Regions from separate parts of the Wukongibacter baidiensis genome, predicted to be linked through region 2. Evidence: riboswitches for the same ligand, from Rfam matches in the RefSeq annotation. Region 2 holds a riboswitch; each other region holds the start of a gene.
What was found. A riboswitch is a leader RNA that binds a small molecule or an ion and turns the genes downstream of it on or off. The one in region 2 is predicted to bind cobalamin.

Region 1 (7,061 bases), 2.9 Mb from region 2:
TCAGTAGTTACAGTCTTATATCCATTTTCTGATGATTCGAAGTAAACGGTCATTTTATCATCAATATCTTTAGTGGTTTCATTTATTGCTTTGATATCACTGTGAAATTTCGTTAGTAGTTCCGAGGCTTTTTCAGTTTTGCCTGTTAAACTCGCCAATTTCATGATGTAGTTATCAAATTCCTCAAACTTTTCTGGATAAAGGGATACTACAGTTATTCCAGCTCTTTTCAATGTTTCTACAAAGTCTGGCACCTTTCTATTTATAAAGGGTCTTATCAATACTAAGTCCGGCTCTGCAGCAATAATTTTTTCTGGGTCAGATTTATAATCATAAATATCCTTTTCAATGGCATCTACTGGATATATGTCAGACTTACCTACACCTATAATTTCATTTTCAAGCCCTAGGGTAAATAGGTTTTCTGTGTGAGCAGAATATAGCGAAATAATTTTTTCACATGGTTCTTTAAGTTTTATTTCTTCACCCATATCATCAATAAAGCTTATGGCAAATTCTTCACTTTTAACTTCTTGTTTGTCGGTTTGAACTACTTCACTTTTATCCTTAGCACACCCTGCTAAGGATACTAACAATGCTAAGATAGAAATAAATATAATGGCTTTCTTATGAAACACTCTCTTCGCCCCTTTCTACGATACACTACCTGAAGTAATAATTATAATGAGTCATAATTTTTACGAATAACATTTAATGCCTAAAGGCTTAGTATAATTTAATACTAAGCCTTTAGGTAAATGCTAGTGAGATTCTCCTGCCATAGCAGTCTTTAAATGTTCTATATATAAGTCTTGTATCTTAGGGAACTCACCTAGTCCACGAAGAATTGTTTCGACTTCATATCCCTTTCCTTTAAGGATTATTTTCCAAGAATCTTCTTCATCTCCAGCCATATCATTTTGAGCATGATCACCGGCAACAAGCATTAGTGGCATAAGTGTTACTTTTTCTATATTTTTCTTTTCAAGACCTTTGATAACTGTTTCTATAGTTGGGAATCCTTCAACTGTACCAACAAATACATTGTTTTGTCCTTCATCTTCAAACACATAGTCTAGGCAAGCATATGCTGCGTTGGCATCGTGGTGAGTACCGTGTCCCATAAATACAACTGCTTCTTTCTCTGATCTTTCTGGCATTTCTTCAGCTAAGGCTTGAACAACCTTTCTATAATCTTCTACACTAGTTAGTAGAGGCCTACCAAGTACTAGCTTATCAAATGCGTCTTCAAATTCACTGGCTTCTGCAACTATATCATCATATTCAGAACCGTTTATAACATGTAAGGGCTGAATATATACCTCAGAAAATCCTTCATTTTTTAGTTTTGTTAAAGCTTCTGTTGGATTATCCACTAGGATATTATCTCTTTCCTTTAGCTTATTTATAATTATTTGTGAAGTAAATGCTCTTCTAACATCGTATTCTGGAAAAGCCTTAGTAATCTTCTCTTCACAAGCTTCAATGGTAACCTTTCTTGTGTCAGCATAGCTTGTTCCGAAGCTAACAACAACAATTGCTTTTTTATTTGGGTCCTTTTCCACTTTCTTATCACCTGCTTCTTTATTTTCTTGTTCTTTAGTATTTGTCGTTGGTGAAGCTTCAGTTTTAGCAGCACATCCAACGAGAGAACCAATTACTAGTATAGCACATAAAAGTAAAGCCATAGTTTTTTTCATTTAAGTTCCTCCTAATTTTTTATACCTTAACAAAAAAGCCTTTTTTATCAACCTTTTCTACCTCAATGTTAAAAACATCGTAGATAAATTCCTCAGTGATGAATTCGTCAGGTTTGCCAAACCCGTGCAATCTGCCTAGTTTCAAGGCACATACTTCATCGCTAAAATTATAGGCTATATTTATGTCATGCATGATGGAAACAACGGTTAAGCCTTCTTCTTTAACAAGTCTTTTAATAAGTTTTATTGCGTTGATTTTGTAGGATATATCCATGGCGGAAAATGCTTCATCTAAAAAAAGTACCCTAGGATTTTGAGCTAAAGCCCTGGCCAAAATAATTCTTTGAAACTCTCCTCCACTGATTTCAGTAACCAATGAGTTTGCAAACTTTAAGGTATTTGTTTTCTTCATAACATCAATAACTAACTCTAAATCCTTTTCGCTTAAGGAGTTCAATCTATTTTTATATGGATTTCTACCCATCATTACGACTTCCATACATGTAAAGGGAAAATCTATCCCATTCTTTTGACTTATAATTGAAAAATTCTTAGATCTTTCAGTTACTTTGTAGCTGGATAAATCTCTATCTAAGTATTTAACACTGCCAGAATAATCTGTATTCATTCCATTTAGCAAGTTTATCAAGGTAGTTTTTCCTGATCCATTTTGGCCTATTATGGATAGAAATGTCCCTTCTTTTATTCCAAAATTTATATCCTGCAGTATTTTCTTATTACCATAGCTAAAATATACACTTTCTACTTTAAACATATAGTCCACCTTTATTTATGAATTATATTATCTTGTTTTTCTTTATAAAGATGTAAATGAAAAACGGTCCACCTAACAGGGTTGTTAACACTCCAACTGGAATCTCAGTCTGAAACATTATTCTTGATATATTATCTGCGGAGACTAGTATAACGCCCCCAAGTAGTCCTGATAATGGAATAAGAGCTCTATTATCGGAGGTAACTGAAAATCTTAGTAAGTGTGGGATAATTAATCCTATAAAGCCAATAATACCACTTACTGATACACATACAGCCGTGATCATTGCTCCCATTATCAAAAATATCTTTCTCATCTTATCAATATCTACACCAAGTCCTCTTGCATCCTTTTCACCTAGACAAAGTAAGTTTAAGTCATCTGAATAATAAGTACATACTATAATAGCTATCAATATAATTGGATACGAAATTAGAACATGGCTCCAAGTTCTAGATGCAAGACTTCCCATCAACCAGAATATAATAGCTGAAACTTGTTCACCAGCAGCATTTTTTAAAAAACTAATTCCTGCTGAAAGTATAGAACTTACGATGATACCAGCTATAATTAAGTTGCTGGAATTTATAATTCCACCTCTATTAGCTATCTTTAGAACTAATAATAGTGTTATAAATGCTCCTAAAAAAGCAAAGGGGCTTATAGGAATCTGAATACTTGATATAAAAAGATTTATATATATGATAAGGGACGCACCGAAGGCAGCCCCCGTCGACACTCCAATAGTGTATGGATCAGCTAAAGGATTCATTAGTAATGATTGAAACACTGTACCAGCAACTGCAAGTCCCGTTCCAACTATTACTCCTATTAGTATCCTTGGTAATCTTATATCCCAAACAATGGCTACCTTATATGGCTTTATATGACTATATAAGGACTGATTAGCTGTAAGCTTTCCTGCTATTATGTTTATAATATCTTTTATAGAAATATGTGCCTTTCCAATGCTTATTGATATAAGGGCTATTGATATTAATGTTAAGAAAAGTAATATTCCTATACTTATATATTTTCTTCTCTTAAGTTTAACCTGATTTATTAAAATTGAGCTAGCTTGGTCCATATAACCTCCTAGATTAAATAGCTTTTCTGCATCTTTTTAAGGCTAATTTCTAATCAAAAACAATAAAAAACCTAGCCTATCGGCTAGATTTTAATAATGTACTAGTTGAACACATACATCAATAACTCCCCACCCGAAGCATTAATTACTCTATTACACAGGCAGGTTTCCTGGCTCATACGTCATCCCAATAAATCGCCTTCCTATTATTATAGTGGCCTAATGATTTATTAGTAGTATTTACAGTAGCGGGGGCTGCGTTGGTTTTTCACCAAACTTCCCTTTTACCCTTGCTTAGCAAGGCACCCATGTATAATTACACTTATTAAATTGACTATATCTTATCCGATTTCATTGTAACACAATTAACATATATAGACAATAGAATATTTTAAATTTAAAGATATATAAACTACATAATATTTATTATCGAAATTTTCGACTTATGAAAATGGGGCTGTCTCATAAATAAATCTCAAAAGTTCAGCCCCGTAGTGTATTAATATGAGTTACGCAAAGGTTTCTTTTATAAACGCTTCAATCTCTTTAGCACTATCTAAACTCATTACTTTATTTGCAAACGGCTTCACTTCTTCATATTTTAATGATTTAATTAACTTCCTTGCCGGAAGTATTGATATTGGGCTCATGCTGAATTCATCCAACCCTAGTCCAAGAAGTATAGGTATCATTCTTTTATCTCCTGCCATTTCTCCACACATTCCAACCCAAATACCTTCTTTATGCCCATTATCTATTACCATCTTTATAAGCCTTAAAACAGCTGGATTAAATGGATTATATAGGTGGTGAATCTTTTCATTCATTCTATCTACTGCTGTAGTATACTGAATCAGATCATTAGTTCCAATACTAAAGAAGTCTACATGTTTTGCCAAAATATCACTGGCAATCGCAGCAGAAGGAACTTCAATCATCATTCCTACTTCTATATCTGAGGAAAAGTCTATTTCCTCTTTAGTTAAATCTTTTTTTACTCCTTCAAGTACTTTCTTCGCTTCCAACAGCTCTTCTAAACTCGAAATCATAGGGAACATAATCTTTAGGTTTCCGTATATGCTGGCTCTCAGTAATGCTCTTAATTGCGTCTTAAATATATCTTGTCTGTCTAAGCAAAGTCTTATAGCTCTATATCCTAAGAATGGATTCATCTCTTCATCAAATTTCAAATATGAAAGTTCCTTATCTCCACCTATATCTAAGGTTCTTATTACCGCTGGTTTCGGATTAATCGACTCTAGAACTTCTTTATATGCATTAAACTGTTCTTCTTCAGTCGGTAGAGAGTCTCTATCCATATATATAAACTCTGTTCTGTACAGGCCTACTCCCTCAGCGTCATTTCTTAAAAGTCCCTTTACATCCTTTGGAGTTCCGATATTTCCAGCTAGTTCTACTTCTCTTCCGTCCATCGTTATGCTGGCTTGTCCCTTTAATGATTCTAATTCTTTCTTTTCTTCTTCATATTTCTCTTTTAAATCCCTATAATAATTAATATCTTTCTCCTCAGGATTAATTAAAACTTCACCCATTTCACCGTTGAAGACTACAAAATCTCCATTCTTTAGAATCTCGGTGATATTCTTTAGCCCAACAATAGCAGGTATTTCCAGGGATCTAGCCATTATAGCAGTATGGGATGTTCTCCCCCCAATGTTTGTAAGAAAACCTAATACTTTTTCTTTATCCATAGTTGCTGTTTCTGATGGAGTTAGGTCATTTGAGACTAATATAACCTCTTCATCTAAAACCGATAGGTCTATTACATTAATACCTAGTAGATTTCTAAGCACTCTGTCGGATACATCTCTAATGTCTGCAGCTCTTTCTCTCATATAATCGTTATCCATAGATTCGAAAATAGTTACAAATTGATTTATTATTTCTTTAAAGCTGTATTCTGCATTTAGTCCTTCAGCTTCAATCTTATTTATGGTGTTTGAAATTAGTTCTGGATCTTCTAGAACCAGTAAATGTGCATCAAATATAGCAGCCTTTTCTGATCCGAATTCTTTCATAGCTTTGTCTCTAATCTTTGATAATTCTATTTTTGATTTTTCAATAGCTTTAGAAAATCTATTTTTCTCATTTGCTACACTTTCTACCTGTTTTTTTTCAACAACTAATTCTTCATTTTGTATTATTAGAACCTTACCCAATGCTATTCCTGGAGATGCGCCTGTACCATTCACTGTAACTCCCCCTTTTTTTATGCTTCGCCAAACTTTGATTCAATAAGCTTAACTAGAGTTTCAATAGCTTCTTCTTCATCTGTACCGTTAACTATGATTTTTATTTCATCACCTTTTTTAAGCCCTAAGCTCAATATGTTCATTATAGATTTTGCATTTAATGATGAGCCATTAAATTCAATATTAATCCCTGAATTAAACTGTGATGCTGTTTTGACGAAGATCGCAGCTGGTCTTGCGTGCAAACCACTTTCATTTGATATTTTGATTACCCTTTCCATTTCACTTCCTCCTTATTTTTTTATATATTTTTGTTTCTATTACTTATTTGATTTTTATTATGTCTTTTTGCCCAGCTTTTACTTCTTTTCCTGGATTAAAAGACACTGCTTCTCCTTCTGAAAGATTTGTAAAAATAATTGGTGTAATAACAGAAGGTGCTTTATCATTTACTTTGTTTAAATCTACACGAAGTATTGGTTGGCCTGCCTTTATAGTTTCTCCCTGCTCAACAAGGATTTCAAAACCTTCTCCTTCAAGCTTTACAGTATCAATACCAAAATGGATTAGAATCTCACGATTATTCTCTGCAACAATGCCTATAGCATGTTTAGTTGGGAACACAGTGGCTACTTTCCCATTTACAGGTGATACAACTTCTCCTTTTTTAGGCTCTATAGCAAATCCATCTCCCATCATTTTACCTGAAAATACTTGATCAGGTACATCTTTTAAATCTAATAGCCTTCCACTTAAGGGAGAAACAAATTCATCTTCACCTACAACTTTATTATCTGTTATTAGTGTTTCTTCTATTGATGTTATTGTCTTACCTGACATGACATCTTTAATCTGCGTCTTTAATTGATCGGATTTTGGTCCAAATATAGCTTGTATATTGTTTCCAACTTCTAAAACTCCTGCTGCACCCAAAGCCTTTATACGTTCTTTATCTACTTTCTTTATATCGTTTACTGTTACACGTAGACGAGTAATACACGCATCTAAGTTTTTAATATTTTGCTTTCCACCTAGTGCTTCTAATACATTTGTTGCAAGATCCCCTGCTTCAACATCTACATTAACGTCTGCTTCATCGTCTTCACGTCCTGGTGTTTTTATATTCCATTTTCTGATTGCAAATCGGAAACCAAAGTAATAGATAACAAAGAATGCTATTCCCACTGGAATCACTAAATACCAAGCAGTCCTATTTGGAAGCACTCCGAATAGTAAATAGTCAATGATTCCACCAGAGAAAGTCATACCAATCTTAATATTCAATA
Region 2 (7,061 bases):
TACAGTAGCTCCCTCTACAGGCTCATGGCTTGTTCCCCCCGTAGACCAATCAGTTACTATTTTATTTACTACTATTAACGTATCATTTCCTTCATTTCCTACTTCTACCTTAGGTACAAATGTAAGTTGCTCCCAGTTAGGCCCAGATGCAGTTATGTAAAATATAAGCTCATCTACATTATCTAATTGTAGGTTGTCAATAGCTGTCATTGGGATTTCAGTTTCACCGTTAGATACTACATAGTATCCCCAAGATGAAGAGTATTCGCTTGTACTTTCTCCACTCTCTCCTAATATTCCAGTTATGTAATATCCATAATCACCATTTGAACCTTCTATACTTGCTTCTCCTACTGCTTCCTTTAGTAAATCCAGTCCTGTCTCTTCATCAGTTAATGTAATAAAACTATCATGCAGATTCGTAGTCTTTCCTTCTACTCTTACACGAATTTCCTTACCGCTATTATCTGCATAAGCCTCTAAGTCACTATTAACTAATGGAGCAAAACTAAATATCATGGAAAATACAATTAATAAACCCAGCATTCTTTTTTTCATAGTAATCCTCCTCATGAGTAAGTAATTTATTTACTTAATTTTGATATAGATACTGCACATTGAGCTCTTGTTGCATTACTATTTGGGTCAAAATTATCATAGAGCATATTATATTTCTCAGCTATCTCTACATAACCCTCATACCATTTTTCACCTTGTATCTCTTTAGCCTCATTTTCTAAACCCTTAGCCCTTACAAGCATAGTAGCAACCTGTGCTCCTGTTATCTTATCCTCCGGAGCAAACTTTCCATTATCAATTCCTTTTATATATTCATTCTTTACTGCTAAGGCAACAATTTTATTTGCCCAATGACCTTCTAAATCATTGAACTCATTTGTAGTTATTGATATTTCATCCTGCATGCCTAGTCCGTAGATTAAAAACTTAGCAAATTCTGATCTTTTAACCTCATTATTCGGTTTAAAGCTTCCATCTGGATAACCTGATACTACATTCTTGTTAACAAGAGTTACTATTTCATCATATCCATAATCACTTTCACTTAAATCCTTAAATTTTACAGATTTATTCGCATTATGTAATTTATCAAATATAGATACCTTATTCATATAGTCAACTCTAGCTAAAAGACTATGCCAAGTTGCTATATAGCTTCCTTTAGTCATTGATTTTATATGCTTAAAGGATCCGTCATCGAGCTTATATGTCATCAGCTTATCATATAATTCTTTGTCTACTTTTTCCCCTACGCTTATCCTTGACATGATGTTCCATGCAAGGCTTTCACAGTTTTCCCTTTTACTTATATTTTTATCTATAAACCTAAGAGCATTCTTCACTTCCTCTGATTCCTTGTTAAGACCTAATGCTTTATAGGCCACGATTCCCATAGCAGTCATATCTAAATCAGAATCTGAATCCCCAGTATATACTGGAAATCCCCCGTCTTCATTCTGATTTTCCTTTAACCACTGGAGTGCCTTTTCCTTATCAAATTCTTCTACACCTGCTGAATAAAGTGATATAATCCCCCATACATGAGCATTTATCAAGTCTTCACCCGTAGCATCTATAAAATCGGCAAACTTCCCATTGCTTAGTTGGCTATTCTTGATTATCTCGATTTCCTTAGGTATATCTTTACCTTGAGCTAAGGCTCCCATGATATAAGCCTCATAGTCTGTAGTAACCTTTGAATCAATTCTCTCTAATGATATTCCTTTGACATCTTCACCCTTTGAATACAAGGCTAAAATTCCCCACTCGTCTAAATCCTGGTTTTTCAAATACTCTGCTGTATCTTTTAGTTCTAGTCCAAATGATATACTTGAAAATAATAGAACAAAGATAAGAACAAAACTAATAAACCTTTTCATATAATCCCTCCTATTTTTTTGTTGGAATGCTTATTACATCATCATCCGCTACAATCACAGAAAATTTTCCCTTAATCTTTTCCGGTTCTTCATAAAGTAGTCTAGTTGCCCTTTTTATAGAGGCTTCATCATTACCAGTAATTAGCCAAAGGGTTCCATTTAATCCATACTCCTTAGTTATAGAAGTTATTACCGCTCCCTTTTCATATACATTGGAAATCTCGCCTTTTGCATCTAAGGCTGTTATATTTTCACCGAGCTTAAAAAACAGACCAGCTTTTTTCCCATTTTCATAGACGTCTTTTATGTAGTCAAACTGCGATATTTCATTCCACGTTCCAATTACAATTGAATTTATTTCTCCATTTTCTAGTTCTTCTTCCTTTAACCCCTTTGTCTCGATACTTTCAAGACCTTCTGCCTTCAAAAATTCAAATAACCCATTACCTTCTTTTTCATAATCCTGACTTATAAGAATTTCTGTTTTTAGGTTTCCTTCTCCATGTCCATTTATAAAATTCAAAGGATAGGCTCCAATTATGCTAGAAAGATAAATGCTTTTGCTCCAGTCATGATAATCCCATATTACAAGATCATTTGGCCCCAGGTAGTATTCATTTGCTCCAACCTCAGCTACTATCCCATTTACATAATAGAACCAATCAACTTTCTTCTTATCTTTAACTCCAGTAAAACCTGATTTCAAACCATCAATTCCGTTTATAAATCCTCCTCCATAGGCAGTTTCTATATCAAAATTACCTTCCATAACTTCCATTACACTAGACTCTTCTAAAACACTTATCTCTTTACTCGTTAGTTCTTCATCCCCAAAATTCTTTGAGATAATTACATTTACCTTAGCATTTTCTAAAACAGTTTCTTCACTGCAACCCACTAATGTGAATATGCAAATAATCAGTAATGGAAATAATAGTTTTTTCATATTATTTCACCTCCAAAATTTAATGAAGTAAGAACTCAAGAACGTAGAACCCCTTCGCTTTAGTCGCATTTCCCTTCGAGAAATAACCTCAATAGAAAAACCTTCTCCTATTAGGAAAAGGTTAAAAATATACATAAATTCAGATATAAAAGAAAACTATACCGCAATTACATATATATTTAATCCCTCTAGTCGGAGGTTAATTAAATCATGCTATGATAGGTCTTCTGGCTCCCAGATCATCTTTAAGTCAAGCCTTCCCATCCTCTCACAGAACCTTATTAACTCAAACATCTTCTCGCTAACAAAATTCTTGGACAGTGGCATAATTTGACTCTCATCCCTGGTTACAGCTACGACTACAGCAAGGGCATTTCACCCTTTTCCCAAACCATAACACTATTTTAAATTTTTATTGTAATAAACTTGATTACGTAGTTCTTATATATTCATTATAAAATATCCCACTTTTATTTCAAGTGTTTTCTACAATTAAACTCGAATTATTCAATTATTTTCTCAGGTGGTATTTCACTGTAACTTATCCTATCCTTGAATCTTACAAGTATATTTATAAAGTCCTTACCTAAAAAGTATGTAAATACAAAATTTCCAATGGCATGCATTAAATCAAAATAGAAGGATCTAATATATATAGCTATAAAACTTTTGAAACTTAATGGATATACAAAAAACAGCCAATGCCATAGATTCATGATGTATCCAAATAGAAATCCCCATACAAAAGCAAATATACTTAATTTTAATCTATGAGGCTTTTTCATTATCTTCTTTAGCATTCCACCACTAAACCCAGCAAGCCCCCAGGCCACCATTTGCCATGGACTCCACGGACCATGACCTAAAAAGCTGTTTGAAACAAGAGTTGCTATAGCCCCTACCATAAATCCAAATCCCGGTCCAAACACATATCCAGAAATTATTACTAAAAAGGTAGTCGGCTGTACATTAGCTAGCGCAGCAAAGGGGACCCTAGACACACCTGCTAGTCCTGCTAAGGTTGCAATAAGGGATATTTCCTTTACAGAAGTCTTCTTTTTCTCATAGGATATAAAAACAAAGCAAAAAGAAGCTAAAATTATTATGGATGAAACTATGCCATAGTTCATATTTAGTATCACCTTCTTTAAATCCAGATTAACTTGCAGCCTGTTCTTTCTTAAACAAGTTCAAGGCATCATCTAAAGTTAGAATTCCATCAACATTTCCAGAAAAAAGTTTATTGATCTGAGTTGAATAGTATATACCTGTTGTTAAAACATCATACTTACAACCTATCTGGGCTATACTCCCATCAAAAATAAGGCCAACTTTATCTGCATACTTTCCTAAGAATTCTACATCATGGGTTACTATTATAATAGTTTTCCCTCTCCCTTTGAGCTGAAGAGCTATCTCTCCCAATCTATCCTTTAAGTCCTTGTCCAATCCTCTAGTTGGTTCATCTAAAAGCAATATATCCGGTTCCATTACTAGTATAGAAGCAAGGGCAACTCTTTGCCTTTCACCACCGCTTAAATCCCTTGGATTTCTATCTATATACTTATAGATATTTAAATCCTTCAAAACCCTTTCTATTCTACCATCATCTTTAATGTTTTTATTATCTAATGTATATTTAAGTTCTTCATAGACTGTATCATTGAATAAATAATCGTTGGGATTTTGAGAAAGAAATCCGACTTCGCCTCCTACAATCAACTTCCCTTTTGTAGGCTTTAATATCCCAGATATATTTTTCAGCAAGGTGGACTTACCTCCACCATTCTCACCCATTATCCCTAATATCTCTCCCTTATCAATTTTCAAATCTAAATTTTTAAGGGCCTCTTTTCCATTTTCATATGTATAACTTACTTTTTTGATATTTATTATTTCTTTTTCATTTAAAATATCTCTTTTATTTTTTTCTAATTCTTGATTACTTCCGTAATAACCTAATTCCTTGAGCTTTTTTCTCCCATCTTTTACCGTAAGTGGTATAGTGTCGTGTTCTAGTTTTACAAATAGGTCTGACATTGAGGGTAAAAATTTCATATCCCTCGAATTACACCAAAAGGCAAACTCCTCAGGATTTCCATCAAAAACTAGTCTCGCCTTATCCATAAATAATACTCTATCGGCCAAATGAAAGCATCTATCTATCCTTTGCTCAATTAAAATGATAGTATATCCCAATTCTTCATTTAACCTTTTCAATATATTCAATATTTCTTCTGCTGCTACGGGATCAAGTTGTGATGTAGGTTCATCTAATACTAAGAACCTATATCCCATTGCAATTGTAGCACCTACAGCAGTTTTTTGTTTCTGCCCCCCTGAAAGTTCAAAGGTTTTTTTGTCCCTTATCTCCCACATATTTAGAAAGCTTAAGGTCTCCATAATCCTTTTTCTCATCAGGTCAGGTTTAATACCTAAATTTTCAAGGCCAAAGGCAAGCTCCCTCTCGACCTTATCCATAACCAATTGCTTTTCAGGGTCTTGAAATACCATTCCAACTTCCTTTGTTCCATTTATAATTCCACCAATTTTACCACCATGGAATTCCGGTACTATTTTATTGAACACTCGCCCTAATGTTGATTTACCCGATCCGGATTTCCCTAGAAGTAGTATGAACTCTCCTTCATTTATAGTGAGGTCTATGTTATTGAGGGCTGGCTCTTCTGCATTAGGATAGTAATATGTTAGATTTTGTATTTTAAAAATTTCCATCTCTTACACCCCCAAATTAATACAAGGTTAATCAACATAGGTATACTCATAATAACTAAAAAGATAATATCTTTATACTCATAGCCTTCTAATCTTGGATAATATGAATAGCTTCCCTTATTTGTAGCCCATCCATATATTAATAATCCTAAAAAAATGAAACTTAATCCTGTTAGTATGTAATCTACCGGCTTAAACTCAAGCTTCGAGTAGAGAGTTCTTTTCCCTTTACCGTATCCCCTTGAATGTAATGCCTCAGCTCTATTTATAGACCCTTCTAATGATGATATCAGAACTACCTTTAAGATAGGATAATATGCCTTTATCCTCTTTAAGATATTCTTTTCATTTAAATTTGCTCCCCTTAAAACCATTACATCCCTTACCCTCGTTATTTCTAATCTTAATCTATGTATTATATTTGTAGTCATAGACAAGGTTAAGGTAAGCTTATGGGCATACTTCGAAAAAAATCCAAAGGAATCATCTACATCGATTAGAATACTATATAAAAGAAAAACTAAGGTCATTGACATAAGCTTTAATCCCATAAACACTCCAAACACGATAGCTTCTAAAGTAATCTTAAACCGTCCTATTATAGGTAGCCTTAAGCCTTTATATATAACTGTCATACCATTATTTGATACTATTGGATTTATTATTATAATTAGTAATATCATAAAAAGGCTGTATTTTAAAGCGTTTTTCAACTTTTTATTTTCTCCTAATAAAATAAAACTACTGATCAAAAACATTAACATAAAAGCTATATAAATTGGATGATTATAAAAAATAACTGCAAAAAAAATAATTCCCGTTAATATTATAACTGAAAAGGGATGTAGCTTTAACATTTTAACACCTACCCAATAGTTCGCAAAATATTAATTTGCTATAATTCATACTAATTATAGCATTGTATGGGCTTTTTTCAAAATAAATTAACCTATAAATAATTTAAACCCGAAGACTTGTTGACTTTCGGGTTTAAACTAAGATATATCTACTTTGCTCCTTCTTTCATTATTCTAAGCCGTTATACACTATCTCTCCATTTATAATGGTCATGACAACTTGGAAATCATTGTTAACAATAGTCATATTAGCTACTTTATTTTCCTTTATACTTCCTAACTTATTATCTATACCTAGTATTTTGGCGGGAACTAAAGATGCCATGTGAACGGCATCCATGGAACCTATTCCAACTTTTTCAATCATATTTTTAACACCATCAATAAGCTTAAGTGTACTTCCTGCAAGAGAACCACTCTTCAAACGTGAAACTGAATCCTTTACAATAACTTCTAATTCTCCTAATTTGTATTCTCCATCCTTAAGTCCACCTGCTCTCATGCAGTCACTGATTAGGCAAACCTTATCTACCCCTTTACACTTAACTAATATCTTCATTACCTCAGGATGAACATGTATCGTGTCAGCTATTAGCTCAGCATATATCTCATCTACGGCTAAAA
Region 3 (7,061 bases), 550 kb from region 2:
CTTAGGTTATCATGACAGAAAATTTTATATATCCCAAGATTGTCGAAGTCAATAATAGTTTCATCCACAAATGTTTTTCTTGCTTCTATTGCTTTATCAGCATCCTTCAAACTCTTGTAAACGTTTTCTACTCCTTTATATACCCTTCCAATTCCTATACTATACTTTGTAAAGCTCATTTTTTCGTTAATTGATTTATCAATATCCTCAACTATTTTATCTAACTTTTTCTTTAAGTTCTTCTGATCCTTCCACATAAACATAATTATGATGCTTTTTCCTTTACTTGTAACCAAATATTTAGCATCTTGGTTTTTACAAATTTGATTTATAAGATGAATACCCTTATTTTTATATTGATTGAAATCATATTCATCACCTATACTAGGTGTCTTATTATCAAAATATATATTAATTATGTTGTAGAATGCCTTATGATCAAATTTATAATACTTGGCTCTTTGAATGGCCTTTTCTTTTCTTATCTTATCTAAAGAAATAAGATCTTCAAAGAATTCGGCTGTGTACCTATTTTCCACATCTTGAACCGAAATTCTCTTTAAAAATTCTACAGCCATAATTGTCGATGCTCTTTCAATCGATGTAATGTCAAAACTTGTTATACTTTTTTCAGCCGCTATAGCTACCACATGTCCAAAAATATTGTTTCTTACTACGATTGGAACCATTATTGCGTCATATGTTGTATCTTTAATCTTAATCTTACAGGAATATGTTTTAGATAAGTTTTGATTATATACATTATTATTTAAAAATTTTTCAACATTCATTGTAAATTCATCATAATCAAAGGGATAAACTTCATCATCATATATAAGATCGTCGAAATGATGATTTTTAACTAAGATTGGATTACCTACTATTTTAGACAACGTAGTAACAATGTCCTTAACTTCTCCGCCTCGTAGGATTATATCCATTAGATTTTTATGGAGTTCTTCAATTTTTTGAAGAAGTAAGGCTTGCTTATTAAAGACCTTCTGAAATATTGGACCCATTATATCAGTAAAGGGTATTGCATAGTCCAAATCAATAATTGGGAATTTTAATTCGTTTGCTAAATCTATTACTTCCTCTGGCAGCCTTTTTAAATAGGGATATATTTTTATTGCTATCCCGGCTAGTTTTTTCTTTTTAAGCGCTCTAATAAACTCAAGTTGTTTTTCGATTTCCGCAGCTTTGAAAAAGTATGCTGTAGTTAGGAGAAGTTCACCTTCACTAACCCAGTCGAGAATCTCAGAATCGGCCATAATATTAACCCTATAAATAACATTATTGTAACCTTCAAAGCCTGCAATCAATTTACATGTTTTAAAACAGTCCATTTCCAATGCTTCTTTAAGAGTAATGCCTGTTTCCTTTAACAAACTTTCACCCCCTTACATTGTTTCAGGTTAAATTTCTAACAAAGTAAACACCCTAAAATACAATTAATTTTTGCATTGTTTTCCTATAATATAATATTTCTCAAAAAGTTCGAAAACTCCTTCCTTCTTTTGAAGAAATTTAACAATACTTCTTTACAAAAACAACTCTTTTTTCACATTTGTTTGTATATTTTCTACAAATCAAACTCTTTTTAATTTGATTATCAATGCCTCGTATCATTTAAAAAGCTATATTTTTTCTACTTTTTTGTATATACTCTACAAATTAAAGAAGGGATTCGTAATAACAAATCCCTTCTTATATACAGTGTCTATAGTATTCTAACCCTTTAGTTTACAGCCTCTTGCTTTTCTACTTCATTTTCTTCTACATATTCCTCTTTTAGAATCATATTAAGAAGTAACGCCGTTATGGTTCCAGCACTTATTCCTGAAGAGAATAAACTTTTTAACACGTTAGGCAAATGCTTTAGAAAATCAGGTCTTACTGTAACACCGAGTCCTATACCTAAAGAGATAGCAAGTATAAGCATGTTTCTATTGTTAAGCGGAACATTCTTTATTGTTTTTATACCTGCCGCCGCTACCATACCAAACATTATTATACCGGCTCCACCCAATACTGGATTAGGCATTATTGCAATAAGGGCTCCAAACTTAGGGAATATCCCTAAAAGTACAAGTATTATACCTGAAATGATTACTACAAATCTACTTGCAACCTTAGTTAAAGGTATTAGTCCTACATTTTGACTGAAGGATGTATTAGGTCCAGCATTAAAGAACCCTGCTATAAAGCTTCCAACTCCATCGGCTAAAATACCTGCCGAGATTTCTTCACTACTAAGTTCTTTGTCAGATGCTTCACCTATAGCCATTAAACAACCTACTGTTTCTATTGTAGTAACTAAATAAGCTGTTACAAATGGGATTACAGCTGTCAGACTAAAGGTAATTCCATACTTGAATGGCGTAGGTATTGCAAGCCATCCAGCATCTTTAATAGGTGTAAAATCTAAAAGACCTAGTGGATAAGATATTATATAACCAAAAATTAATCCTAGGATAACCGCTGCTGAACTGAATATCCCCTTAGCATATCTATTCAACATCATAATTACAACCATAACCGATACCGATACAGCAACATTAGTTAAACTACCATAGTCAGGAGCTCCGTATCCACCGGCTGCCCAGTCTATTGATACAGGAAGCAAAGTAAGGCCTATTAGCATTACAACTGTACCTGTAACTATTGGAGGAAAAAATCTCCTCAGTGGTTTAATGAAACGACTAAGAATAATTTCTACAAATGAACCTAATATCGTTGCTCCAAATATTCCTGGTAGACCCATTGTTGATCCAACAGCTATAGAAGGTCCAACAAAGGTAAAGTCAGTTCCCATTACGCAAGCAACTCTTGCTCCTACTTTTCCAATACCCTTAGCTTGGATAAATGTAGCAATTCCTGCAGCAAATAACGCTGCACTAACAAGAAAGGCCAAATCATTTATCGGCAAGCCTAATACCCCACCTACCACTAAAGGTACCGCAACTATACCTCCAAAAGCCGCCATGATATGTTGAAATGCCAAAAGAATACTAATCTGAATAGGTGGTTTGTCATCAATCTTATAAATAATTTCCGAGCTAGATTTAATCTTTCTGCTATCTTCCATTTTCTTTCCCCCTATTGTTTGAGATTATTTTGTAAAGAAAATCCAATCAAAGGCAAAACTCATTAACTCTGATTATCAAGTTTAAACTATTTCATCCACCACCTTTTTTTAGTTTTAATATTTTTATAAAAATCAAACTATTCATTGTTTTCTATATTTTTATTTTTTTCCCTTTATGGTTATTTCATAAATAACCTTACAGCCAAATGGACATTGTTAATACAATGACAATGTTTTCTTATTTTTTTCTGTCTATAACCTCATTTTTATCTATATAAATTGTTTTATTGTCTTGCATATATGTAAATATTATACAAAGATTTTTTTAAGGAAATTGTCCCTCCCTCTAATCATTGTATGTTTTTTATAATTTGTTAAATATATACAATTTATCAAAAAAAGAGTTACTATAAATGTAACACTTTTTATAGCAACTCGATAAAATTGAACTATAACCACTGATTATTATCAATTTCTTATTATTCCTGCCTCTTCAAAGGTAATCATTTCCCTATTCATATAGACAGCAGACTCAATTATGTTAAATGTCAGAACAGCCCCAGTACCTTCTCCTAATCTCATACCCATATTTAACATTGGCTCTAGCCCTAGAAGTTCTGAAGCTTTAGCTGCACCCTTTTCCATAGAGACATGGGAAGCAAACAAGTAGTTTTTTACCTTTGGCTCTATGGTGCAAGCAATCAATGCAGCTGCTGTGGCTATAAAGCCATCCACCACCACAGGCACTCTATTACCAGCTCCCGCAAGCATAACCCCGGCCATAGCACCGATTTCAAATCCACCTACCTTGGATAAAACATCTATTCCATCCTTCATATCCGGTTTATTAGTTTCAATAGCCTTTTTGATTACATTTGCCTTATGAACTAGTCTTTCTACCGGCAATCCCGCTCCCCTTCCAGCAATCTCATGGGGATCATACCCTCCTAAAACCGATACTATAGCAGCACTCGGAGTAGTATTTCCTATCCCCATTTCTCCAGTAGTAAGAAGATTCCTACCTTTTTTTATCTCATCATCGGCTATTTCAATACCGACTTCCAAGGCTTTTATCGCATCCTCCCTTGTCATGGCAGGTCCCTTGGCCATATTATCAGTTCCATATTTTATTTTCCTATTAATAACCCTCGGTTCATTTAGATCTGATGCCACACCGACATCAACAGTAATTACATCTGCTTTAGCTTGCTTAGCCAAGGCGCATACTCCCGTTATGCCTTTAGGAAAGTTACAAGCTTGAACTGCTGTAAGTATTTGAGGATCAGGCGCCACCCCCTCTTCATACACGCCATGATCGCCTGCCATAACTATTACGGCTTTATTATCCACCTTTGGGAATAACTCTCCAGTAATCCCCGATAACCTCACAACTATTTCTTCTAATTTCCCAAGACTTCCCTTAGGTTTTATTAGATTATCAACTCTAGTTCTAGATCTTTCCATAGTTTCATCATCAAGTGGACCAATTTTCTCCAAAGTTTGTCTCAATAGTTCCATTTTATAATCCTCCCTTATCTCCACACTCATCCTTTATTAGCAAAAAATAAAAAGTCCATAGTTTGCTTACATAGTAAACAAACCATGAACTTTACCGTCATTCATGTATCATCAAATTATAGGCAGGTCTCCTGGCTTTGGATCGATACCCTTAAACGCCTTCCCGTCTTAAGTATAAAACAGTGGCATCATGTCTAAAGGCTCCCCATTACAGTGGTGGGTCCGCTGAAGATTTTAACTTCATTCCCTATTCTCCTTAATTCTTTCATTATTTCAAATAAAATAGAAGTAAGGCACCTAAATTTCTTTACATTTTCCATATTCACTTATATCTTAATTACTTTAATTTTATATGAAACCAGAAACTTCTGCAACAGTCTTCTTAGAATTTTCTACAAATTCATTTTCTTTAAATCCTGGGGGATTATTAACTCTGCTTCAGTCACAGCCTGAATCTCTTCAACTGTAAACTCAGAATTTATTTCTTTTAATACTAAGCCTTTATCAGTTACCTCCATCACTCCCATTTCAGTAACTATTAAATTAACCTGTCCCTTTGCAGTCAGAGGAAGGGTACATTTCTCTAATATTTTGGCATTTCCCTTTGCCGTATGGGTCATTGCAACTATAACATTTTTTGCTCCTACAACTAGATCCATAGCGCCACCCATACCTGGCACCATTTTCCCTGGAATCATCCAGTTGGCTAAGTTTCCTTCTCCATCTACCTGTAATGCCCCAAGCACCGTCGCATCAACATGACCACCTCTGATTATACCAAAGGAAGCTGCGCTATCGAAAAAGGCTGCTCCTGCTACCGTAGTGACAGGCATACCTCCAGCATTTACAAGGTTTTCAATTTCATTCCCTTCTGCCGGAGCCGGGCCCATGCCTAGAAATCCATTTTCAGATTGAAGTATTACCTCTACACCATCGGGAATATAGTTAGCTACCATTGTTGGTAAACCAATCCCTAAGTTAACAACATCTCCGTCATTAAGCTCCTTTGCTACTCTCTTAGCTATAATCTCTTTCATTTTAGCCTTATCCATATCTACTTACTCCCTTCTATGATAACGTCAACAAATATTCCCGGTGTCATAACATCGTTTGCGTTTATTTCTCCAACTTCGACGATTTCATCTGCTTCAACTATTACAAGGTCTGCTGCCGTTGCCATTAATGGGTTAAAGTTTCTTGCCGCTAAATCATAATAGATATTACCCTTCTTATCCACCTTAGCACCCTGTATAAGTGCAATATCAGCTCTAAGTGGCAGTTCTAATATATATTCTTTACCTTCTATTTCTAGTTTTTTCTTACCTTCTTCTACTATAGTTCCAATGCCTGTAGGTGTTAGGAAGCCTCCTAATCCTGCTCCGCCACTTCTTATTTGCTCCGCTAAGGTTCCTTGAGGAGTTAATATAACTTCTAATTCTCCTTCATTCATCTGTCTACCAGTTTCTGCATTTGTTCCTATGTGCGAAGCTATTACTTTCTTCGCCATTTTGTTAGATATAAGCCTTCCTATCCCAAAGTCTGGTCTAGCAGTGTCAGTACAAATAATAGTTAAGTCTTTAATTCCCTTTTCAATCATCTTGTCAACTATACTATGAGGAGTCCCTACTCCCATGAACCCGGCTATCATAACTGTCATACCATCCTTAATAAAAGAAATAGCCTCGTTTACATCTTGTATTTTATTCATATCCAATATCACCTCTTCTTTTTATATAAAACCCACTTATTAACCCAGATTATTCATGAAAAATTCAAAACTCTGCTACGTCCTTTTGATTCTAAGACCTCCATCAAATTCTCGACGTACCGTCTGGGTATGCCTTCGAACTTGATGAAAGTCTTAGAATTCAAAATTACTTGCACACTTTCAAACTTTTCATGAATAATCCGGGTTATAAATCTACATTTCAATTTCTATATACTTTTTTTCCATTCTAAATATCTGTTATAAGTATCTTTCAAGATCACACAAATAGCCTTCTGTGCATAACCATGATACTTCAATTTTACCTTCTCAATTAATGGCGTTATCCCTTCACTATGAACATCATGACCTATGATTATTTCCTTTAAGAATATTTTTGCCTCTTCCGTAAGTAAAGTGCAGCTGGTATCCACTATTACTCCCTTCTCAACGTCAATAAATAGGCCAAAACCCACTACTCCGTGAAGATTTGCTGCCGGAGTATTAGCTGGTAATTTAGCATATGAGATAAAATAAACTACATTTTCATCATATTTCTCCATTTTACCATCACCTCCTTTAAACATCTAAAAATCATATCTCTGAATAGTTTCCTTAGGCCTAAATCATTAGAAAAACAAAAAAATCCAATACTAATATGAATTGTTTTAAAATCATTCATATCGTACTGGATTTTATTCACTAAGTAATGCTGTAGGTCAACACTACGGCAAATAAAGCAGTCTCAAT

Region 1: another riboswitch for cobalamin. It lies ahead of R9X47_RS06600 (FecCD family ABC transporter permease); the one in region 2 lies ahead of R9X47_RS22270 (DUF4430 domain-containing protein).
Region 3: another riboswitch for cobalamin. It lies ahead of cobT (nicotinate-nucleotide--dimethylbenzimidazole phosphoribosyltransferase); the one in region 2 lies ahead of R9X47_RS22270 (DUF4430 domain-containing protein).

The regions. Positions count from the first base shown of each region.
Region 1 is NZ_CP138202.1:1,404,034-1,411,094, forward strand. It holds gene R9X47_RS06585 (ABC transporter substrate-binding protein) at 1-638, opposite strand, end outside; gene R9X47_RS06590 (sirohydrochlorin cobaltochelatase) at 762-1,700, opposite strand; gene R9X47_RS06595 (ABC transporter ATP-binding protein) at 1,720-2,475, opposite strand; gene R9X47_RS06600 (FecCD family ABC transporter permease) at 2,498-3,562, opposite strand; cobalamin riboswitch at 3,706-3,887, opposite strand; gene ptsP (phosphoenolpyruvate--protein phosphotransferase) at 4,072-5,775, opposite strand; gene R9X47_RS06610 (HPr family phosphocarrier protein) at 5,793-6,056, opposite strand; gene ptsG (glucose-specific PTS transporter subunit IIBC) at 6,100-7,061, opposite strand, start outside.
Region 2 is NZ_CP138202.1:4,918,929-4,925,989, reverse strand. It holds gene R9X47_RS22280 (Ig-like domain-containing protein) at 1-558, opposite strand, end outside; gene R9X47_RS22275 (S-layer homology domain-containing protein) at 585-1,898, opposite strand; gene R9X47_RS22270 (DUF4430 domain-containing protein) at 1,909-2,844, opposite strand; cobalamin riboswitch at 3,045-3,255, opposite strand; gene R9X47_RS22265 (ECF transporter S component) at 3,348-3,974, opposite strand; gene R9X47_RS22260 (ABC transporter ATP-binding protein) at 4,003-5,580, opposite strand; gene R9X47_RS22255 (energy-coupling factor transporter transmembrane component T) at 5,553-6,437, opposite strand; gene nagA (N-acetylglucosamine-6-phosphate deacetylase) at 6,607-7,061, opposite strand, start outside.
Region 3 is NZ_CP138202.1:4,367,453-4,374,513, reverse strand. It holds gene R9X47_RS19695 (PucR family transcriptional regulator) at 1-1,388, opposite strand, end outside; gene R9X47_RS19690 (nucleobase:cation symporter-2 family protein) at 1,739-3,088, opposite strand; gene cobT (nicotinate-nucleotide--dimethylbenzimidazole phosphoribosyltransferase) at 3,557-4,606, opposite strand; cobalamin riboswitch at 4,711-4,922, opposite strand; gene R9X47_RS19680 (3-oxoacid CoA-transferase subunit B) at 4,999-5,658, opposite strand; gene R9X47_RS19675 (CoA transferase subunit A) at 5,661-6,314, opposite strand; gene R9X47_RS19670 (DUF3870 domain-containing protein) at 6,542-6,874, opposite strand.